DNA from 2 places in the Ralstonia sp. 24A2 genome. Region 1 is predicted to be linked to the other one. Evidence: predicted binding sites of a transcription regulator. Region 1 holds the regulator's gene; the other holds the start of a gene.
What was found. Region 1 encodes LexA, which represses DNA repair genes until DNA is damaged. Its sites were predicted from a motif close to ACTGTATNNNNATACAGT; they were not measured.
Positions count from the first base shown of each region.

Region 2: a site for LexA is predicted at 7,775-7,792, ahead of imuA (translesion DNA synthesis-associated protein ImuA). Genes of this name have one in related genera too.

Region 1 is NZ_JBPVZD010000002.1:2,060,393-2,071,644, forward strand. Features, by position in the region: gene ACS13N_RS14490 (sterol desaturase family protein) at 1-830, opposite strand, end outside; gene ACS13N_RS14495 (enoyl-CoA hydratase/isomerase family protein) at 979-2,088, shown strand; gene dusA (tRNA dihydrouridine(20/20a) synthase DusA) at 2,132-3,166, shown strand; tRNA gene ACS13N_RS14505 (tRNA-His) at 3,253-3,328, shown strand; gene ACS13N_RS14510 (DUF4440 domain-containing protein) at 3,371-3,763, opposite strand; gene ACS13N_RS14515 (dipeptidase) at 3,903-5,642, shown strand; gene ACS13N_RS14520 (cupin) at 5,659-5,970, shown strand; gene ACS13N_RS14525 (hypothetical protein) at 6,295-6,477, opposite strand; gene lexA (transcriptional repressor LexA) at 6,596-7,249, opposite strand; gene ACS13N_RS14535 (ferredoxin--NADP reductase) at 7,492-8,268, shown strand; gene ACS13N_RS14540 (asparaginase) at 8,407-9,399, shown strand; gene rpsF (30S ribosomal protein S6) at 9,493-9,861, shown strand; gene priB (primosomal replication protein N) at 9,903-10,229, shown strand; gene rpsR (30S ribosomal protein S18) at 10,233-10,520, shown strand; gene rplI (50S ribosomal protein L9) at 10,545-10,997, shown strand; gene ACS13N_RS14565 (replicative DNA helicase) at 11,139-11,252, shown strand, end outside.
Region 2 is NZ_JBPVZD010000003.1:1,681,428-1,692,679, forward strand. Features, by position in the region: gene ACS13N_RS25160 (FAD-binding protein) at 1-1,040, opposite strand, end outside; gene ACS13N_RS25165 (DUF805 domain-containing protein) at 1,045-1,440, opposite strand; gene ACS13N_RS25170 (helix-turn-helix domain-containing protein) at 1,554-2,291, shown strand; gene ACS13N_RS25175 (hypothetical protein) at 2,458-2,589, shown strand; gene ACS13N_RS25180 (cupin domain-containing protein) at 2,590-3,120, opposite strand; gene ACS13N_RS25185 (sterol desaturase family protein) at 3,141-4,346, opposite strand; gene ACS13N_RS25190 (DUF4337 domain-containing protein) at 4,650-5,222, shown strand; gene ACS13N_RS25195 (hypothetical protein) at 5,354-6,046, shown strand; gene dbpA (ATP-dependent RNA helicase DbpA) at 6,060-7,457, opposite strand; gene ACS13N_RS25205 (hypothetical protein) at 7,472-7,657, opposite strand; gene imuA (translesion DNA synthesis-associated protein ImuA) at 7,820-8,752, shown strand; gene ACS13N_RS25215 (Y-family DNA polymerase) at 8,685-10,247, shown strand; gene ACS13N_RS25220 (error-prone DNA polymerase) at 10,255-11,252, shown strand, end outside.

The sequences.
Region 1 (11,252 bases):
AAGTCCCGATCGCGGAACACATCGCCCCACATGTCGCGCCATTCGTGGAAGGTGAGGGTGAGTGGGTTATGCGTGTGCACTTGTCGCGTGATGCCGAAGATGGGCGCGTCTTCCTCGGGGACGAAGCTGCCGAACATGCGATCCCAGATGGTCAGTACGCCGGCGTAGTTGCGGTCGATGTACTGCGGGTTCTTGGCGTGGTGCACGCGATGCACCGACGGCGTGTTCACGTATTGCCCCAGCCAGCGCCAAAAGCCCGCATAGCGCGAATCCAGCGCACCCAGCCGCGTATGCACGAAGAACTGGAACGCCAGGTTCAAGCCGACGGCCAGGATCACCCAGTCAGGCGTAAAGCCAATCCACGCAAGCGGAATCCAGAACAACCACATCCCGGAAATCGGATAGGTCAGGCTCTGGCGGAACGCGGTCGAAAAATTCATCCCTTCCGACGAATGGTGCGTCACGTGCGACGCCCACATCCAGCGCACGCGGTGGCTGGCGCGGTGGAAGAAGTAGTACAGAAAATCCTGCAGCAGCAGGAGCAGCGCGAACGACCACCACGTCTCAGGCACCGCACGCAGGCCGTGGCTGTACGTCCACGAATACACCGTCTTGATCATCAGCCACAGGAAGAACGCGTCAGATGCCTGGTGCATGAGCGCGAGGCATGCGTTTGAAACGGTGTCCTTGAAGCTGTAGATGGAGGGATCGCGCTTGCGCCAGTACCACGCTTCCGCGCCGATGGTCAGCAGGAAGACCGGCGCAAAGGCCAGCAGGATCAGGCCCGGGTCAAAACTGGACGCGCCCGGGGCGCCGTTGGCAGGGGTCATCGGATTGTTGTGATGTGTGTTGTCTCCAACCGGCAGATATACGCCCAACACTTGCGCCGCGAAAGGGGGCGGGCTAGAGCCCTTCCTCGCTTAAGGAGCGCGTCGTGTACAGTGCGACCCGTCATTCCCAAAACACAACACGAGAGACATGCAATCCACTGCTTCCGCCGCGCCCCAGACTGACGCCCAACCCAACGTGATCGCTGAAGTACGCGGCGGCATCGGCTGGCTGACGCTGAACCGGCCGCAGGCGCTCAACGCGCTGTCGCTGGAGATGATCCGCGCGATGTCGCATGCGCTGATGGCCTGGCAGCATGATCCAGAAGTCCACGCGGTCATCCTGCGCGGCGAGGGCGGCAAGGCCCTGTGCGCGGGCGGCGACATCCGCTTCTTCCATCGCGCCGCCACGGCGGGTGACCCGCAGCTCGTCACCTTCTTCACCGAGGAGTACCGCCTCAACCACCTGATCTTCAGCTACGCCAAGCCCTACATCGCGTTGATGGATGGCGTCGTCATGGGCGGCGGCATGGGCATCTCGCAGGGCGCATCGCTGCGTGTGGTGACCGAGCGCACAAAGATGGCCATGCCCGAAACGAACATCGGCCTGTTCCCGGATGTGGGCGGCGGCTGGTTCCTGGCACGCGTGCCGGGCCACGTGGGCGAATACCTGGGCGTGACCGGGCAGATGATCGAAGCGGCGGATGCGCTGTCGGTTGGCTTGGCGGATTGCCACGTCACGACCGAGGCGTTGGCTGCCATCGTGCAGCGCTTGCGTGATGGCAATTGGAGCAGCGCAGCGCAGATCGCTACGTGTTTTACCGAAGCTGCGACTGAGCCGGACGCCGCCAAGGCTGTCGTTGGCCTGCATCGCGCCGCGATCGATGCCTGTTTTGGCCGGGCTACCGTTCCCGCAATCCTGGCCGATCTGGCCGCAAGCACCGACGCCGAGTGGGCCGCGCAGACCGCCGCACACATGGCCAAACGCTCGCCGCTGATGATGGCTGTGACGCTGGAGCTGATCCGCCGTGGCCGCCACGCCACGCTGGCCGACGAACTGCGTCGCGAATTGGACATGATGACGCACGTATTTGCCGAGGGTGACGGTATCGAAGGCATTCGCGCACTCGCCGTCGACAAGGATCATTCGCCCAAGTGGAAGCATGCGAGCATCGACACTGTGCGCGATGACGAAGTGGCCGCGTTCTTTGTCTCGCCGTGGCGCCGCGAGCAGCATCCGCTGCTGGGGTTGTCGGACTAGAAGCCGGTAAACTGCGCGCCTGAATTGAACTGTTGATTGTGCTGTGACTGCTGAACGCCCCACACCGAACCCGCGCCGCCTGTCCGTCGCACCCATGATGGACTGGACGGATCGCCATTGTCGTTTTTTTCATCGCCAGATCTCGCGCCACACCTGGCTCTATACGGAAATGGTGACCACCGGCGCGCTGCTGCACGGCGACGTGCCGCGCCACCTCGATTTCGACGAGGTCGAGCACCCGGTCGCGCTGCAGTTGGGCGGCAGCGAACCTGGCGACTTGGCCCAGGCCGCACGCCTCGGCCAGCAATGGGGTTACAAGGAAATCAACCTCAATTGCGGTTGCCCATCCGAGCGCGTGCAGCGTGGTGCGTTCGGCGCGTGCCTGATGGCCGAGCCCAAGCTGGTGGCCGAAGGGGTCAAGGCGATGCGTGACGCCGTGTCGATTCCCGTCACGGTCAAGCACCGCATTGGCATCGATACGATTGAAACCTACGATTTCGTGCGCGATTTCGTCGGCACCATCGCCGAGGCCGGTTGCGAGACGTTCATCGTCCACGCGCGCAATGCCATCCTCAAAGGCTTGAGCCCGAAGGAAAACCGCGAGATTCCGCCGCTGCGCTATGAGGTCGTCTATCAACTCAAGCGCGATTTCCCGCATCTGGAGATCCTGCTCAATGGCGGCGTACAGACGCTGGAGCAGATCGACTCGCATCTCGCGCACATCGACGGCGTGATGATCGGCCGCGAGGCGTATCACCATCCGCATCTGATGGCCGCGTTTGACGCGCGTTATTACGACGCGGGCACGCAAGCCCTCACGCGCGCCGAGATCGAGGACGCCATGATTGCCTACGTCGGCCGCTGGGTGGAGCGGGGTGGTTATGCCGGCGCGGCGGTGCGGCACATGCTGGGGCTATATCGCGGTGTGGCGGGTGCGCGCGGCTGGCGGCGTGTGCTGTCGGACTCCAAGGCGCTTGGTCGCGTCAAGACGCTGGCAGGTGCACATGCGTTGTTTGATGAGGCGCGCACGCACTTGCGGCGGGGTGAAGAGTCGGGCGAGGAGGCGGTCGCAGCATAAATTGCACCACCCCCTAGTCACACCGAAAGAATACCCGTATAATCTCGTTTTTCGCGAATCAGTCAGCTCTGACTGGTTGTGCAATGGTGGCCGTAGCTCAGTTGGTAGAGTCCCAGATTGTGATTCTGGTTGTCGTGGGTTCGAATCCCATCGGTCACCCCAAAGATTTGTAGAAAAGCCCGCTTTTTGCGGGCTTTTTTGCGTTCAGGCGTCTGCGACTACCGTGCCCTGGTGGTACACGACCTTCCAGCCATCCACCGTGCGTCGCCAAAGTGTTGACCGGCGCGTCGTGCGGTTCGATTGCACCAGCGTGTACGTCAGCAGGTAGTTGTTCGGCGCGATCTCCTGGCAGCGGAAGTCCCGCGTTTGCCAGAACTCCTCCCCGATGTGTCCATGGCGGGCATCCAGCACGCCGAGCACGTAGCTGCGGCTGTAGCGCTGGCCTGAGGCGCCGACTTCCCAGAAATCCTCCGTAGTCATGCGCTCGAAATCTTCGCGGCGCGTGCCGAATTCGGGGCGATGGAAGATGGGTTCGCGCTTACGCAGCTCCTCCAGTACGTCGAGCAGCGTGGGGGCGGTGTCCAGACACGGTTCCATGTGGCGAGCCTCCTGGGAAAGATTCAAGCATAACGCGCATCGCTGCATGGCCCGAGCAGTCAGGGTTGCGGCGCTGCACAATGCGCGCGTCAGGCATCGCCCCTATGATGGCGCCTTCGCCTTTCTCGGAAACGTTTCAATGCAACGCACTGCCCGCACTGTCCATATGGGTCTGTCCTCGCTGACGGTCGCTTTGTCGCTCGCGTTTGGCGCCGGCGCCTTCGCTGCCACGCTCCAGAAACCTCAACTCGACGCGCTGGTTGCGGCCGAGCAATCCAAGGCTTCGGCTGATCTGAACAGCTTCCTGGCTGCCGCTGCCAAGGCGGATCCGCAGGTTGCAGGCAGCATTGCCGCGTATCAGAAGAGGGCTGCGCTGACGGGCGACGATCTCGTCAACATCGGCCGCCTGCTCGGCGTGTACAACCGTCTGCACAACCAGCAGGCCGTGATCGGCTCGATCGAAAAGATGGTCGCGCTGCCCACGGTGCGCGACGACAAGATTCCGCAATACGAAAACCCCGCCATCGTGGCGTTCGGCAAGCTGGTCGAGGGCATGGCGCATGACTTTGGCCTGACGTACCGCAACGTCGACAACCGCGTGTTTGAAGTCACGCTGCCTGGTACCGGCTCGGACGAATTCGGCATCCTGACGCATGCCGACGTCGTGCCCGCCAAGGCTGAGGAATGGGTGCTCGGCGACGGCACCAAGCTCGATCCGTTCAAGGTCACGCGCGTCGGCAACCTGCTGTACGGCCGCGGCACCATTGACGATAAGGGTTCGATCGCCGCCGCGCTGTACGCCATGAAGACGGTCAAGGACAGCGGCGTGCCGCTCGCACGCACGATCCGCCTGATGATCGAGACCACCGAAGAAACCGGCGGCGATGGCATGAAGTACTACCGCGAGCGTACGCAATTGCCCGCGTACAACATCGTGCTCGACAGCAAGTACCCGGCCGTGGTGGCCGAGAAGGGCACGGGCGCATTGAAGGTGTTCTTCCCCGCGCAGGCTGGCGATGCATCCCGCACGGCCATTGCTTCGATGACGGGTGCGGCGTCGGCCAGTTCTGTCCCGCAGACGGCGACCGCCACGCTCAAGGGTGGTGATCTGGGCGTGGCTGCCGCCGCGCTTGAAGCCAAGCGCGATGCCTTTGTGAGTAGCCTGGCAGCGCAGGGCAAGTTCTCGATCGACATCACGCGCAACGCAGACAGCATCGTCGTGAAGGTTACTGGTACCTCGGCGCACGGCTCGCGCCCGGAAGAGGGCGTGAATCCGCTACCGCGCCTGGCGCTGTTCCTGCGCGCGGCGGATCTGGGCCTGGCCGACAATGCCTACGCCCATGCCGTGCGCTACCTGACCGACCTCTACGGCACCGACTACCTGGGCAACACTATCGGCGTCGCCTACAAGGACGATTTCATGGGCCCGCTCACCATCTCGCCTACCGTGATCGGTGACAAGAACGGCCGCGTGGAGGTGACTGCCAACGTGCGCATGCCGCGTGGCAAGACACCCGACGCGCTGCGCGGCGAGATCGCTGGCAAGATCAACGCGTGGGCCAACGCCAACCACGTCGCGCTGGAAATCAACTACGACCAGGGCAACTGGATGGCGCGCGATCCGAAGGGCGCCTGGCTGTCGACGCTGCTTAACATCTACGGCGACACGACGGGCCTGGACGCCAAGCCCGTGCCGACTGCTGGCAGCACGACCGCCAAGCTGATGCCGAATGCCATCAATTTCGGCCCGGCCATGCCCGGCAAGAAGTACACCGCGCACAACGCCAACGAGTACAAGGAAGTGCCGGATCTCGACTTGGACATGCAGATGTTCACCGAGATGCTGGTGCGCATCGGCAACCTACCGTCGATGCAGTAACTGTCGCACGATCGCCATGAAGATCATCCGCGCCAAGTCGTTCACAGCAGAGCGTGCTTGGGGCGCGCTCGACATTGCCAACATGGGTGGCATCACGACGCGCCTGCATTGGGCTGATCAGCCTTACCGCTGGCATGTGAACGATGGCGAGGAGGTCTTCGTGGTGCTCGACGGTGCCGTCGATATGCACTATCGAGAAGCCGACGAGGAGAAGGTTGCAGTGCTGGAGCCGGGCGACATCTTCTTTGCAGGTATCGGCTGCGAGCATGTGGCACATCCGCGTGGTGCGGCGCGGATTCTCGTAGTGGAGAAGGCGGGCAGCGTTTAGCGTTGGCCGGCGGTGTAGCGCAAAAAAAAAAGCCCGCAGTCAGCGGGCTTCGAATTCAGCGATCTCAATTGCCCCTGAGGGCACTAGCAATACTACTGTCACGCACGCCAAACAAAATCCGGGTAAACGTCCGTTTTGCCAGCGAAACATTCGCGAATGTGGCGCTGCATCAACATGCGGACTGAAAAAACAGCCCGCACAAATGGCGGGCCGAAAATCAGTTGAAGAAAGCCCTGTCCTCAGGGCCCGGCCAGTGTATGAAATCAGTTGCGGCGGCAGCATTGGGGATTGCCCTGATCGGTGCTGCAACGTGATGCATTGGCGTCAACAACGTTCGGCGCCCGCCGGGCGCGCTGCTGCCGGAATGGCGTCCAGCATGCGGCAGATCGCGGCCATGCTGCCGACCATCGTGCGGCGTTGCTCCCCCTGATAGATGCGCACGCCCTGGGTTTGGCGGAAGGGCACCGGATGCACCGGGCGGCGGGAAGACATCGATCCGAGTCGCATGGCAGACCTCGTGGGTTCGGGTGAAAAAACGGACGGCAAGACGCCGCCCCGGCGAGCCAGCGGCTCACCTCCGGGTAGGACAAAACGGCAAAGGAAGTGGCGCGCGTGCGCCTTAGACTTACGGGGCAGCTGGCCGGATCAGGCCGACAGCCAATCCTTCCAGGTGGAACTCATCGCGATCCAGATCGACGTGGATTGGCTCGAAATCCGGGTTCTCAGCAATCAGCTCAACATGGCGGCCCTTACGCTGGAAGCGCTTGACCGTGACGTCGTCGCCCAGGCGTGCGACGACGATCTTGCCGTTGGCGGCTTCGGTGGCGCGTTGCACGGCCAGCAAGTCGCCATCCAGGATGCCGGCGTCGCGCATGCTCATGCCGCGCACCTTCAGCAGAAAGTCGGGCTGGGCAGAGAACAGCGACGGATCGACCTGGTATTGCCGATCAATATGTTCGGCGGCCAGGATCGGGCTGCCCGCGGCCACGCGGCCAACCAGCGGCAGCGTCAACTGCATCAACCCCATCGACGGTAGCGAGAACTGGTGGTGGCTCGCATCTGCGCCCGTCGCCCGCAGCCGGATGCCACGCGAAGCACCGGGCGTCAGTTCGATCACCCCCTTGCGCGCCAGTGCCCGCAGGTGTTCTTCGGCGGCATTGGCCGACGAGAAACCGAACTCCGCGGCGATCTCGGCGCGGGTGGGCGGAAAGCCGGTGCGCTGGATCGTCTGGCGGATCAGGTCGTAGATCTGCTGCTGGCGGGGGGTGAGGGTGGCCATGGAGTACTGTATATCTGAACAGGTGCTGTGATTTTATACAGTGACGCGGGAAGCGCAAGTGATTTTGTTGTGACGTGTTGCATGAGCGCGCCGTTACCTCTGATCCACGTCAAAACCTATGCGGCTGGTTAGAAGCTTATGCGCAATCCATACAGGCGCGGCTAAGGGGAATCGCATAAAATCAAGGCCTTGACCGATTTTGCACTGCCATAAAGCCTCCCTGGGCTGGCCCGAACGTCACCATGTCCGCTTTCAATCAAGAGACCGTTCTGAGCGTCCATCACTGGAACGACTCGCTGTTCAGCTTCAAGACCACGCGCGACCAGGCGCTGCGCTTCCACAACGGCCATTTCGTCATGATCGGTCTGGAAGTCGAGGGCAAGCCGCTGATGCGCGCCTACAGTATCGCCAGCCCCAACTATGAAGAGCATCTGGAGTTCTTCAGCATCAAGGTGCAGAACGGCCCGCTCACCTCGCGCCTTCAGCACCTGAAGGTGGGCGACAAACTGCTGGTGAGCAAGAAGCCGGTCGGTACGCTTGTGCTGGACGATCTGCTGCCCGGCAAGAACCTCTACCTGTTCGGCACCGGCACCGGTCTGGCGCCGTTCATGAGCATCATCCAGGACCCGGACACCTATGAGCGCTTCGAAAAGGTCGTACTGCTGCACGGCGTGCGCCAGGTGAGCGAGCTGGCTTATGCCGACTTCATCACCAGCGAACTGCCGAACAACGAATTCTTCGGCGACCAGGTGCGTGAGAAGCTGATCTATTACCCGACTGTCACGCGTGAGCCGTTCCGCAACATGGGTCGCCTGACCGATCTGGTGGACAACGGCAAGCTGTCCGCCGACATCGGTCTGCCACCGATGGACCCGGCCGTGGATCGCGCCATGATCTGCGGCAGCCCGGCCATGCTGGAAGACACCTGCAAGCTGCTCGACGCGCGCGGCTTCAAGATTTCCCCGCGCATGGGCGAAGCCGGTGACTACGTGATCGAGCGCGCCTTCGTCGAGAAGTAAGCGACGCTGCTTTTGCTGCAAACGCCGGCCTGTGTGCCGGTGTTTTGCTTTGGCGCTCGCCCAAGGGCAATCCCGCGTCGGCAAAGGCGGGGCGCGCGGATACAATGCGCGCCTTGCCCACCACGCATGTCTGCAACGATGTCCTTGCCTACCATTGCCATCCTCGCCACCGGCGGCACGATCGCCGGGTCTGCCGATGATGCCGGCTCCGCTGCCCGCTACCGTGCGGGCGCCGTGCCCATCGACCAACTGCTCGCTGCCAGCAAGCTTGGCTTGGAGCGCATCGCCAACGTGCGTGCTGAACAGGTCGCGCAGATCGACAGCAAGGACGTGACCTTCGACGTGTGGGAAAAGCTGGTCGCGCGGATCCGCCACTGGATCGACGTTGAGCGCGTGGATGGCGTGGTCATCACGCACGGCACCGATACGCTCGAAGAGACTGCCATGCTGCTGCACCTGACGCAGCAGGGCGACACGCCCATTGTTGTGACTGCGGCGATGCGGCCGTCGACATCGCTGTCTGCGGATGGCCCGCTGAACCTGCTGAACGCTGTGCGTCTGGCGGCCCATCCGGCCTCGCGTGGGCGGAGTGTGCTGGTAGCGCTCAACCAGCGCGTGCACGCAGCGCGTGATGTGCAGAAGGGGCATACCTACGCGGTGGAGGCGTTTGTCTCGCCAGAGGGGGGGCCAGTAGGTTTCGTGTTGGACACGCAGGTGCAGTTCTCGCGTGCGACGCAGCGCCCGGCTTCGGCCGATGCGCTGCCGATGCCGTCGGCGGGTCAATGGCCGTGGGTGGAAGTGCTGGCGAGCTATGCGCAACCGGATGCTCGGCTGGTCGATACGCTGGTCGCGGCCGGTGTGAAGGGGTTGGTGATTGCGGCCACCGGCGCAGGCTCTATCCACACGAATCTGGAGGTGGCGCTTGAGCGCGCCAGCCAGCAAGGTGTTTTTGTGCTGCGTTCCACACGTACGGGCGCGGGCGTCGTGCCGGCGCAACCTGGTGGGCAGGGCTGGGCCTCAACGGGCACGCTCAATCCGTATAAGGCGCGCGTGCTCCTGATGCTGCTCATCGCGGCCGGGCGTGCTCAGGCAGAAACTGCCTCCCTGCAGCAAGTCATTGATCAATATTGAAAATTTCGGCTGAGTCTGCGTATAATGGCAGGCTATTCAACCTTGCTGCACCGGGGTGTGACGCCCGGGCAGCTTTATCCATAAGGAACGTCAATGCGTCATTACGAAATCGTATTCATCGTCCATCCGGACCAGAGCGAGCAAGTGCCCGCGATGATCGAGCGCTACAAGAGCACGGTCACCACGCAAGGCGGCCAAGTGCATCGCGTCGAGGATTGGGGCCGTCGTCAACTGGCCTACATGATCCAGAAGCTGGCCAAGGCTCACTACGTGTGCATGAACATCGAGTGCGGCAAGGAAACCCTGGCTGAGCTCGAACACGCGTTCAAGTTCAACGACGCTGTGCTGCGTCACCTCATCGTTCAGACCAAGAAGGCTGAAACGGCTCCGTCGCCGATGATGAAGGAAGTGGCACGCGAAGAGGCCAAGAAGGCCGCCGCTCAGACCGAACAGGCCGCCTGATGCCGCGCGGTGCGGCGACTGTTTGATCACGCGCCGCGAGCATGAACGGAAACCCCGGGGACAACGCCATCAACCGCCTGCAGCTCGTCGCCACACTGGTCGAGCGCGAGGTGATGCGATACACCCCAGCCGGTGTGCCCATCGTCAATTGCTTGCTGACCTACAGCGGGCAGGCGATGGAAGCGCATACGGCGCGACAGGTCGAGTTTTCGATCGAAGCGCTGGGTGCCGGCAAGATGGCCTCCGTTCTGGACCGCATCGCACCGGGCACCGTCCTGGATTGCGTCGGATTCCTGGCTCGCAAGCACCGCAGCAGCAAGGCACTGGTCTTTCACATCTCCGGATGTAACGTATTCGTAAAGGATTGAATCATGGCATTCATGAACAAGAAGCAGCGCGACGCGAAGAACAAGAAGCGCTTCACGCAGCAAAACCCGCTGTTCAAGCGTAAGAAGTTCTGCCGCTTCACCGTGGCAGGCGTTGAGCAAATCGACTACAAGGACGTCGAAACGCTCAAGGACTTCATCGGCGAGAACGGCAAGATCACTCCGGCCCGCCTGACCGGCACGCGCGCGATTTATCAGCGCCAGCTCGATACGGCCATCAAGCGCGCGCGTTTCCTCGCGCTGATGCCGTACACCGATCAGCACAAGAAGTAATCGGCGCGGATAAGGAGAAAAACGATGCAAGTCATTCTGCTGGAAAAAGTCATCAACCTGGGTAACCTGGGCGACGTGGTGCGTGTGAAGGACGGCTACGCCCGTAACTTCCTGATCCCGCAAAAGCAAGCACGCCGTGCTACGGCTTCGGCGATCAAGGAATTCGAAGCTCGCCGCGCTGAGCTGGAAAAGCTGGCCGCTGAAAAGCTGGCCGCTGCACAAGCCGAAGGCGAAAAGCTGAACGGCCTGACGCTGCAACTGTCGCAAAAGGCTGGTGTGGATGGTCGCCTGTTCGGCTCCGTCACCAACCACGACATCGCTGACGCACTGGTTGCGCAAGGCTTCAAGGTCGAGAAGGCGCAAGTGCGTCTGCCGAACGGCCCGCTGAAGACCACGGGCGACCACGCGGTCGTCGTGTCGCTGCACACCGATGTGGCCGTCGACGTGAACGTGTCGGTGCAAGGCGAGACTGTCTAAGCACGTACGCTGCATCTCGCGACGCCCGGGTAACCGGCTGGAGCGAGTCAAGAAGGCAGGGACGAAAGTCTCTGCCTTTTTTGTTGTCATTTGTGTCAGGGGTTCAGATTGAAGACCGAGCAGCGCCGCTATAATCCCGCCATGAACGCGCCCTCCGATCCCCAGCTCGATTCCCTCAAGGTGCCCCCGCATTCCATCGAGGCCGAACAATCGGTGCTCGGGGGCTTGCTGCTGGATAACGCCGCGTGGGATCGC
Region 2 (11,252 bases), on a different contig from region 1:
CGCGTATCAGCCGCCGCATGCCGCACCGACACGTTGACCGCATTGACCCGGTAACGCCGCAGCGTGGCCGCGAGCGCCTTGGCAAAGCGCGCCATCTGCGCAGCAGGCACGAAGTACTCCTGCAGGACATAGGTACGATGCCGGCGGTCAGTCGGCTCAAGCTCCGCCACGTCGTAACCGGCTTCGTAGTTGCGCCAGTGCACCTTGCCGCGCAGGTAGATCAGTGGGTCATAGAGGAACTCGCGGCGGAACTTGCCCAGCGGCGTTTCGGTGATAGCCCAGAGCAGGTACTGCTCCACCGGAAAGGACCGTTGTGGCGTCTGCAGACGCGGCGCGGTGGCGGGCTTGTCGGTCACCGTCCAGCTGACAGCGCGGCCGGCAGCGTAGTGCGGTGGGTACAGGTCGAAGTTGTGGAACACCACGTCGCCGTGTCCGCGCACATTGGCATCGAACCATGCGGGATAGTCCGCAACGTCCAGCTTGATGGCGCTGCGTTCTACGCGCGCATTCGGCACCAGTTCCAGTTCGACTTCGGTGATGATGCCAATGGCGCCATACCCGCCAATCGCTGCATGGAAGAGGTCCGCATGCGTGGCCGGCGTTGCCTCGATCACTCCTCCGTTGGCCAGTACCAGCGTGATGGCCCGCACGGACGACACCACCGGTCCCGCCAGATAGCGCCCGTGCGCGTTGACCGACAGCGTGCCACCCACGGTGAAGTTGGCATAGGTCTGCATGATCTTGACGGCCAGACCGTGCGGATCGATGAAGCGCTGGATGTCACACCAGCGCGTGCCCGCCTGGACGCGGATGGTCTTGGCTTCCGGCTCAAAGCGCAGGATGCGGTTCATCTTGCGCAGATCCAGATGCAGCGTGCCGGGGCTGGCGGTCTGGCCGCCCATGCTGAAGTGCCCGCCGCCCACCGACACCGGAAAGACCGTGCCGCTTAGTGCATCGGCCACCTCCTGGGTGGAGCAAGGGGTGGCCACCGAAAACACCGACATGCGGTTGAGTTGCGTAACGTCGTTGATGGTCGTCATGGCGTTATCCCGCGATGTTGACCTGGAGGTAATCCACGCGCGCTGCAGACTGCGCATCGAAGCGGTTCTCGCCGGTGATGCCGCGTTTGAGCAGCAACACCAGCAGCCACAGCGGACCCAGTACCGGCAGCAACACCCACCACAACTGATGCCCGCTGAACCCGGTGTCGTGCAGGCGGCGCGCTGAGGCAGCACCGGCTGTCCAGAGGAACAGCGCACTGAAGATGGCACCTGCCGCATCACCCCACACCACCATGGCGGCGGAGCCGAGAGCAGCGCAACTCAGCGCCAGCCCCGCAAGGTGGAACACCCACGCGCGGCGTGACAGCCTGCCTCGTGCACAGAAGAGAGCAATCAGGATCGGTTTCAACGTGGGCTCCAGGTCAAGGGTTGGACGCATTGGCTACGCCGGATTGGCGTGAGACGCAGCATGCGCAACAGGACTGGAATCCGCACGGTTTATCTGGAAAAATCTGGAAATCGACACACGAAGTATCAAAAAACGATACCTAGATGACCGAGATTACACAGCTCATCGCAACCATCAAACAGCGGTTGAAGGCCGCCGGAATGACCTATCGCGACGTCGCGCAGGCACTCGACCTGTCGGAACCGAGCGTGAAGCGGCTGCTTTCCAGCGGGCGGCTGACGGTCGACCGCCTGGCGCAGTTCAGCGAACTGCTCGGCATGACCATGGCGGAATTGCTGCGTGAATCGGAAGCGTCACAAGCACGCATCCACACGCTCACGCATGCGCAGGAGGCGCAACTCGTGTCGAACGACAAGTTGCTGCTTGTTGCGGTGTGTGCGCTCAACCACTGGTCGTTGGCCGATATCGTCACGACCTATCGCCTGTCAGAGGCCGAGTGCATCAAGCAATTGCTGGTGCTTGACCGCATGGGCGTGGTGCAGCTCAAGCCCGGCAATCGCATCCAGTTGCTGGTCGCGCGCGATTTCGACTGGCTGCCTTATGGGCCGATCCGGCAGTTCTTTCTGCAACGGGGCATGCCTGACTTCATGGAAAGCCGCTTCGACGGCGCGGAAGAGACCCTGGACTTCAGCCACGGCATGCTGACCAAGGCTGGGTATGCGCAGCTGCAGGTCGAGTTGCGCAGACTGCGCGCCAAGCTCGCTACGCTGCACGACGAGGCGGCCGATGCGCCACGTGCCGAGAAGCGCGGCACCGCGTTGCTGCTGGCGATGCGCGTGTGGGAACCCGATGTTTTCAGAGCGATGCGGCGGGCCACATAGGCGGTGTCAATCGCGCATCACACGCGATGACGTGACGCAAAAGATCCGCCTGAGAATTGGCGCCAAGAACCGTGATTGCTCGCGCAATGGCTTTTGGTTGCCCTCTCATAAGCTGAATCCATGCCGATAAGACAGCTATCGGAGCACGGCAGAGATGGGAGGGGATATGTCCACCACAGCCACCGCACCAGCCAACTGGATCGTCGTCCTGACATGCGCGTACATGGAGTACAGCACGTGGCGCGGCATGAGCGTCTATCGCCGCACAGTCGGCTACGAGAGCGTGGTGTGGTGCTGACTAGCGCACTGCTGGCGCAGTGGGCAACTTCGGTAGCAACCGACGGATCAGATCATCATGTGCCGCATGACTCTTCAACAGCACACGGCTTTCCGCCAATTCGAATTCACTGAATTCGAAACCCGGCGCGACCGTGCAGCCAACCAGCGTGTAACCGTGCGCACCGGCAACACGTTCGGCAGCAAACCAGCGGCCCGCCGGCACCATCGCCTGGTACACCGCCATTTCGTCGTTGGCCGCGTGGCCCAGGCGATGCGTGCGCACCGTACCGCCGTCTTCCAACACATGCACGTCTAACGCATCGCCCGTATGGAAATGCCAGAGCTCGTCCGACTGGATCCGATGCCAGGCGGAGTATGCATCATCCGCCAGCAGGTAGTAGATCGCGGTCGCAGCCGCACGTTCGACGGCAGGGACGCCGCGCTGGATGCGTTCCTCGCTGCGATAGGTCTCGCGGTAGAAGCCGCCTTCCGGGTGCGGTTCGAGACCGAGCCGGTGGATGAGACGCAGCGCAGCGGGGGCGATCGGCATGATGATGGAGTGTCCTCGACTCAGTCCTGCTGACGACGGAACGGAAAGCGCTGCTGGTTGATGAAGCCGTCAGGCATGTAGTCGCCCACCACGCCATATTTTTCCGGGAAGGCCTTCTTCGATTTCACCGCCGTGCCAAACATATAGTCGATGAACGCAAAGTGCGCGGCGTAGTTCTTGTCGATGGCCTCGTCTTCCGATGAGTGGTGCCAGTGGTGGAAGTCCGGCGTCACGAAAATGTACTTCAGTGGCCCCCACGGCAGGTGCACGTTGGCATGATTGAACACCGCCTGGAAGCCCACGATGATGATGTAGACATCCACCACGGCTTTGTCAAAGCCGAGAACGAACAGCGGCCCCAGCACGGCCACACGCGTGACGATCAACTCGAGAATGTGCTGACGCGAACCAGCCAGCCAGTCCATCGTCTTCACGCTGTGATGCACGGCATGGAAGCGCCACAGGAAAGGCACCTCGTGATACGCACGGTGCGTGACGTACTCCATCAGGTCGGCCACCAGCATGCACAGCAGCAACTGCGGAATGAACCAGATATGCTGCACCATCTGCTGGAAATCTGCGTGGACCATCCACCCGAACACGCGGTGGATCAGGAAGTTCACTACCAGCAGCACCAGGCCCACGATGAAATGGTTGACCGCGAAGTGCGCCATGTCGGTCTGCCACTCGGCGCGGAACACCGGCTGCTTCTTGTAGAGCGGGAACAGCTTTTCGAGCAACACGAAAATGGCGGTGGAGCCGAGCAGGTCGAGAATGAACCAATCCATGCCGATATACGGCGTATGGTCAGGGAAATCGCCCACCGGCACGCGCGAACCGCCCAATGCCACTGCAATCACCACGAACACAAACGCCAGGCAGTTCAGGCGGCGGCGGTTATCCAGCACGATATTCGCCAGCGACAGGCCACCCGAAATCAGCAGCGAGACAAACAGGATCTGCCGAATCACATCAACCGAGTACGCACGCCGCAATTCCGGCGTGGTCATGTACTGCGGAAAGTGAAACGCCAGCACGCCCAGCAGGCAGAGGAAACCCAGCACCAGCGCCAGGACGGTGCCGATCATGCCGCGGCCGAAAACCATGCCGCCGCTGGAATGCAGCAGCGTGTTGGCATCGCGGATGGTGGCGTCAGCCACGCGGACGATGGCGGGGTGATGTTCCTCTTCAGGCGAAGGTGCCGAAGGTTTGTGGTTGGTATCCATGGATCTGACTCGCGCGTATTGTTTTGTTTTATTAACAATGCGATAGCCGATTTGATATCGGTCCCCGTTCGCATCGCTGCGCGATTATACGGATCAGACTGACGGGTTCAACGCTCTGTTTTTCACTCGGAAATCCCCCGAGAGATTGGCCGGCTTTTTTAAAGCACGCCAGCTTAGGGAAGGGCGGCCCATGCCGTTGGATACATGCACCAGCGGGCGTTGCGTTTCCACACAAGTCCATGCATTGTGAGGTCCGCGCCTGACGGGGCGCATGACCACACAAAACCAAAATGGGGAGCCACGATGTCTGAAGGATTTCACGTGCACGGCGCGCACGACCATGTGCTGGAGCATGCCGCAGAAACCGGCCACGCAGACAGCTTTGCCGGCCGCATCGCTGTCATGACGGCCATTCTGTCGACGGCCGGTGCCATCTTCGGCTACCAGGGCGGTGCCACGCAAAACGAAGCGCTGCTGGCCAAGAATGAAGCGGCCATCCACAAGACGGAAGCCGCCAACCGCTGGGCCTACTACCAAGCCAAGGGCCAGAAGCAGGCGATTGCGGAATTGACCGCGCAACTGCCCGGCGCCGACCAGGCGGCCGCCAAGCGCGAAGCCCAGCGCTACGCCACCGAGAAGGAAGACATCCGCCGCCAGGCCGAAGACCAGGAGCGCCTGGCCAAGGAAGCGGACGAAGCCAGCGAGCGCGCCGTGCACCATCACCACCGGTGGGCGCAGGCGGTGGTGGCCATGCAGGTGTCGATTGCGCTGGCGGCGATCACGCTGCTGTCGCGTCGGCGCTGGCTGCAGGTGATCTCGTACGGTGTGGGTGGGCTGGGTGGTGTGCTGGCGGTGATGGCGATGCTGCATATCTGAGTTGAGCCGGCACAATCGTTCATCGCGCGGCGGTTGCGCCGTCATGTGCGCTGCCGCGAGAATGTCGCCCGTGCGGGAGGCAGTCCGTCTCCCCGAACCTGGACACGAACAGCATGACACTCGGAATGTGGATGCGGCGCGCGGTGGCAATCCTGGGCTTGTCGGCTAGCGTACTGGCCGTGGCGGCTGGCCCAGCGGTTGAGCCCGGCGAATACGTCTATGTGGAAGGCGGCAGCGCCCATGGCGCGATGTCGGTCAAGGGTAGCGGCTTCAACATCGAAACGATGGGTGCGAACTGCCATACGTGCGCCGTCAGCGGGACGTTCAAGGGCCGCACCGGCGTAGCCGATGCATGCCGCATCGCGGTGTCGGGCGGCAACGGCGTGCTCAAGCTCGATACGTCTGCCACGCAGGACGCCTGTCGTGATTTTTGCGGCATGCGTGCCGGGTTCGATGGCGAGTATCGCCGCCCACCCGCTGCGTGCACCGATCGCCAACGTACGGTCCGCATCGGCCAAGCGCATAAGCAATACGCTGCCAAGGACTATGACGGCGCCCGCACAACGCTGCGCGCACTGCTCTCCGAATGCGACACCTTCATGGATTGGATCGAGCGCGACAAGGCGCGTAGCGACCTGGCCGTGACGGAATACCATCGTGGCGACAACCAACAGTGCCTGGCGGCGTTGTCCGACACCGTGGCTGTGCGCATGCAGGGCGACAGTTCAAGCTTCCTGCCGCCGTGCGACGCCGACAACTACGCATCCACCAGCAAGGCGATCCTCTACAACCAGGGGCTGTGCAAGGCGCCGGCCAAGCACTGACCAGCCACCGGCGTCATTCGTCCATCAATCGAACCCTGACCTTCTTGCCCTTCACCGTGCCCCCGTTGAGCTTGCGCAGCGCGTCGCGCGCGATGCCACGCTCGACGGCGACGTAGGTCGAGAATTCGGTCACATTGATCTTGCCGATCTGGTCGCCGCGAAAACCAGCGTCGCCAGTCAGCGCACCGAGCACATCGCCGGGACGGATCTTGTCCTTGCGCCCGCCGAGAATCTGCAGCGTTTCCATGGGCGGCAGCAGCGGCCCGTCGTTGCTGGTATCGAGTTCGTCGAGCTGATGCCATTCGACCTCGCGCCCAAGCACCTCCTCGATATTGCCGACACGGCCCATCTCGTCCATGCTCGCAAGGCTCAGCGCCCAGCCGTTCTCATCGGCGCGGCCCGTGCGGCCGATCCGATGCACGTGCACTTCGGGGTCGGGAGTCACGTCGACGTTGATCACTGCTTCAAGTTGTGCGATATCGAGCCCGCGTGCGGCAACGTCGGTCGCAACCAGCACCGAGCAGCTTCGGTTCGCGAACTGGATCAACACCTGGTCGCGTTCGCGTTGCTCAAGCTCGCCATGCAACGCCAGCGCATGGATGCCCTCTGCGCGCAGCACGTCGAGCAGGTCGCGGCATTGCTGCTTCGTGTTGCAGAACGCAAGCGTGCTGACCGGGCGATAGTGCTTGAGCAGCAGCCCGACGGCATGCAGCCGCTTGTTGTCGGTCACCTCGTAGAAGCGCTGGCGGATCTTGCTGTCGTCGTGGCGCTCTTCGAGTTTCACCTCTTTCGGATTGCGCAGGATCTGCCGGCACAGCTTGGCGATGCCGTCCGGGTAGGTCGCCGAAAACAGCAGCGTCTGCCGGTCGGTCGGGCACTGGCGCACGACCGTCGCGATATCGTCGAAGAAGCCCATGTCGAGCATCCGGTCCGCTTCGTCGAGCACCAGTGTCTTGAGCGCATCGAGCGCGAGATTGCCGCGTTCGAGGTGGTCCATGATGCGACCCGGCGTGCCGACGACGATATGTGCACCGTGTTCAAGGCTTTCCGCCTGCGGGCGCATCGGGGTGCCACCGCAGAGCGTCAGCACCTTCACGTTCTCTTCGGCGCGCGCGAGGCGGCGGATTTCCTGCGTGACCTGATCAGCGAGTTCACGCGTTGGGCACAGCACCATCGCCTGCACGTCAAAGCTGCGTGCGTCGAGTCGCGTGAGCAGCGGGAGCGAGAACGCCGCGGTCTTGCCGCTGCCGGTCTTCGCCTGTGCGATCAGGTCGTGGCCCGCCAGCGTGATCGGCAGGCTCGCGGCCTGGATCGGCGTCATGTCGGTGTAACCGAGCTGCGCGAGGTTCGCGAGCACGGCGGGGGCGAGTGCCAGGGTACTGAAGGGCGTGGCGGTCGGTTCGGTGGTCATGTTGTTGCGTCGGTTCAATTGAACGGCCGGCCTTCGATTTGCTCGTAGACGACCGTGCCGTCGTCGGCCTCGAAGCGCTCGACGTAGTTGCGTGCGCCGCATAGCGTGCAGCGGAACAGCGGCCCCTGGCCTTCGTCCTTGATGACGACTTCGGACGGTTCCCACTGCGTGCCGCAGCTCTGGTTTTTGCAAGTGAACACGGTTTTCTCCAGGTGGGTTCGGTTGCGCACCGTTGGTGGCAAGGCGGGATGGGGCGACAAGATGGAACAACGGCAAGGACGTTTAGAAACAGGCTAGCGCAGAGCGAAAGTTGTGATACTGTATATCCATACAGTATTTGCGATTTGTCCCCCGCGCTTTCCATGTTTGCGCCGTCCCCGTCTCTTTTTCCCGCTGAAGGTGTCGCGGAACACCCTGTCGCCACTGGGCCGGCGGTGTGTGTGTCGCGCCTGCCTGCGCAAAGAGCCCGGATAGTACCAGCGCCTGAGACACTGCACCCGGCGCTGTGGCGTGCAGGCAGCCTGGCCCGGGCCAGTGGCCGCGTTCTGGCCACCGGTTACGACGCACTGAACACCGAATTGCCCGGCGGCGGCTGGCCGCTGGGTGGGCTGACAGAACTGCTGTGCCCCCAGCCTGGTATCGGTGAGTGCCGTCTGCTGCGTCCGGCACTGTCCACGCTGTGCGCTGGGGCAGGGCGCATTGCCTTGGTCGGCCCGCCCTATCTACCTAACGCGGTGCGGCTGGTCGGCTGGGATTTCTCTCCTGAGCAGATTGTCTGGGTGCGCGCCGACCAGCCGGCCGACCTGCTGTGGGCAGCCGAGCAGATCGTACGCAGCCAGGCATTTGGCGGCGTGCTGATTTGGCTGAACCAGGCGCGCCCCGGCGCGCTGCGCCGGCTGCAGGTGCTGGCACAAGCAGGCGAGAGCGCTATCTGGGTGTTCCGGCCGGCACAGGCGCTGCGTGAGTCATCACCGGCGGTGCTGCGTCTTGGGCTGGTGCCGGCGGGTGGTGATGCGCTGTCCATTCTCTTTCACAAGCGGCGCGGGCCATTGCGTGACACGCCGCTGCTGTTGCCGTTGGCGGATCCGCTGCAGGCAGGGCGCGCTTCCGTTCGTCCGCTGCCCACGCAGCCTGCCGAGCCATTCACCATGGACCCGGCCACTGCGGCGCTGCTGGCCGCGCTGTCGTCTTCCTCTGCGTTCGATGCTTTGTCGGACGCTTCTGATCATGCCGTTCTGGATCGCGGTGCATCTGCCCCGTCTGCCGCTCGACGCGCTTCGACCCCAGTGGTCTGACCCCGCCGCGCTGCCCCTGCCGGTGGTGGTGCTGGAGCAGGAGCGCGTGGTGTCAGCCAACCGTCTGGCGGCGCGTGAAGGCGTGCACACGGGCTTGCGCCGGGCGGGGGCGCAGGCGCTGGTGCCGCACGCCGTGCAGCTTGAACGTGATCCGGCGGCCGAGGCGCGGCTGATGCAATCGCTGGCGCTGGCGCTGCTGGCATTCACGCCGCACGTGACGCTGGATGTGGCCGACGAGGCAACGGTGCTGCTTGAGGTGGAGGCGAGCCTGCGCCTGTTCGGCGGGCATCGCGCGCTGTGCCGAGCGGTGAAGTATTGCGCGTACCGGTTGGGCGCCGTTCCTGTGCTCGGCGCCGGACCGACGGCACGCGGTGCGGCATGGCTGGCGAGCACGCCACCGGTGCGTGGGCGTCGCGCAGCAATGCAAGGCGGTGTACGACGGGCCGTGCGGCTAAAGCGCATGTCGACCCTGCTAGACGCACTGTCGATCGATGCCGTGGTACGCCTGACGCGTCCGGATTGGCTTGAGGGTCTTGGTTGTCGCCAACTGGCCGATCTGCGTGGGCTGCCACGTGCGGGCCTGCGACGGCGCTGCGGGCCGCTGCTGGTCGATACGCTCGACGCGGCCTATGGCGATGGACATGAGAGCTTCACATGGTTTGCCGCACCGCTGCGCTTTGATGTGCCACTGGAACTGCCCGGTCGTATCGACAGCGCCGAAGGTGTATTGGCTGCGTCCGAGCAATTGCTGTTGCAACTGGTTGGCTGGTTATCGGCCCATCAACTGGGGGCGAAGACCTGTCGGCTCGCGCTTGAGCACGAACGCCGGCGCGGCCGAAGCAGTGAGGATGCCGCATCTTCCACGCCGGTGGAGATCGCCCTGGCGCAGCCGGTTCGCACGCTGGCGCACCTGTCACGCGTGCTGCACGAGCGCATGCACCGGCTCACGCTGATCGCCCCGGTGGTTGAGCTGCGCCTGACGGTGACGGACGCCACACCGCTGGCACCGCCTACGGAATCGTTGTTTCCCGAACCCGGTGGCCGGGCGGAAGATGCGGCTCGCCTAATCGACACACTCATTGCCCGTTTAGGGGCGGGCAACGTGCGCCACCCGCAGCCGTGCGCCGACCATCGCCCCGAGCGCGCCAACCATTGGGTAGAGGTGAACGCCGCCACCACCGCGCACAGCCGCGCCGCCGCACGTCAGGCGCTGGCGCAGTGGCACGCGCAGCAACCCGAGCGGCCGCTGTGGCTGCTGGAGAAACCCATCCCGCTGCTGACGCGCCGACACTATCCGTACTACCGTGGACCGCTGCGGCTGGTGTCCTTGCCCGAGCGCATCGAATCCGGCTGGTGGGACGACGCCCTCATCAAGCGCGACTACTTCATCGCAGAAGGCGAGGAGGCTGTGCGCTACTGGGTCTACCGCGAGCGTGTTTCGTCATCGGCCAGCGAGGAAGACGCCCGCTGGTATCTGCACGGCCTGTTCGGCTAAGCGTGTCATGGCGACAGACACATCGCCCTCCATCGGCCTGCCTGACTATGCCGAGCTGCATTGCATCAGTAATTTCACGTTCCTGACGGGCGCGTCGCACCCAAAAGAACTGGTGGAGCGTGCCAAGCAATACGGCTATCAGGCTTTGGCGTTGACCGACGAATGCTCCGTGGCCGGCACCGCGCGTGCCCTCGTGACCGCCAAGGAGGAGGACTTCAAACTCATCATCGGCAGCCGCTTTACCGTGCGCAATGGACAGGGCGAGCCCTGGCTGCAGTTGGTGCTGTTGGCGCAAAACATCGAGGGTTACGGCAACCTGAGCGAGGTCATCACGCACGCGCGGCTGGCAGCGCCCAAAGGGGAATACCGCCTGCTGGCCGATAACTTGGCTGCGCCCAAGGGCGAGTTGGCCCACCTGCGCGGCGTGCCTGACTGCCTGGCGATTCTGCTGCCCGACTATGACGCCGACCCGCAACAACTACGCATGCAGGCGTTGTGGTGCCAGCGCGTGTTTGGCGATCGGCTATCGATTGCGCTGGAGTTGCCGCTGCGTCATGCGGATGACCGCCATCGCGGCACGGTGGCAGCAGTCTCGGAGCAGCTCGATGTGCCGATGGTTGCCACCGGCGGCGTGCAGATGCACACGCGGCAGCGCAAGCCATTGCACGATGTGCTGACGGCCATTCGCCTTTCCAAGCCGATTGCCGAGTGTGGATTGGAGCTGTCACCCAGCGCCGAGCAGGCCATGCGCACGCGCATGCAGCTTGCGTTTCTCTACCAGGGCGAGCGTGGCAAGCGTGCCCTGCATCGCAGTGTGGAGTTGGCCGGCCTGTGCCAGTTCTCGCTCGATGAAATCGAATATGAATACCCGAGCGAGGTCGTTCCAGAAGGCATGACACCTGCCGAGTACCTGCTCGCCGAGGTCCACGCCGGTGCCAAGCGGCGCTACCCACAAGGCACGCCCAAGAAGGTGCTCAAGCAGATCAGCATGGAGCTCGATCTGAT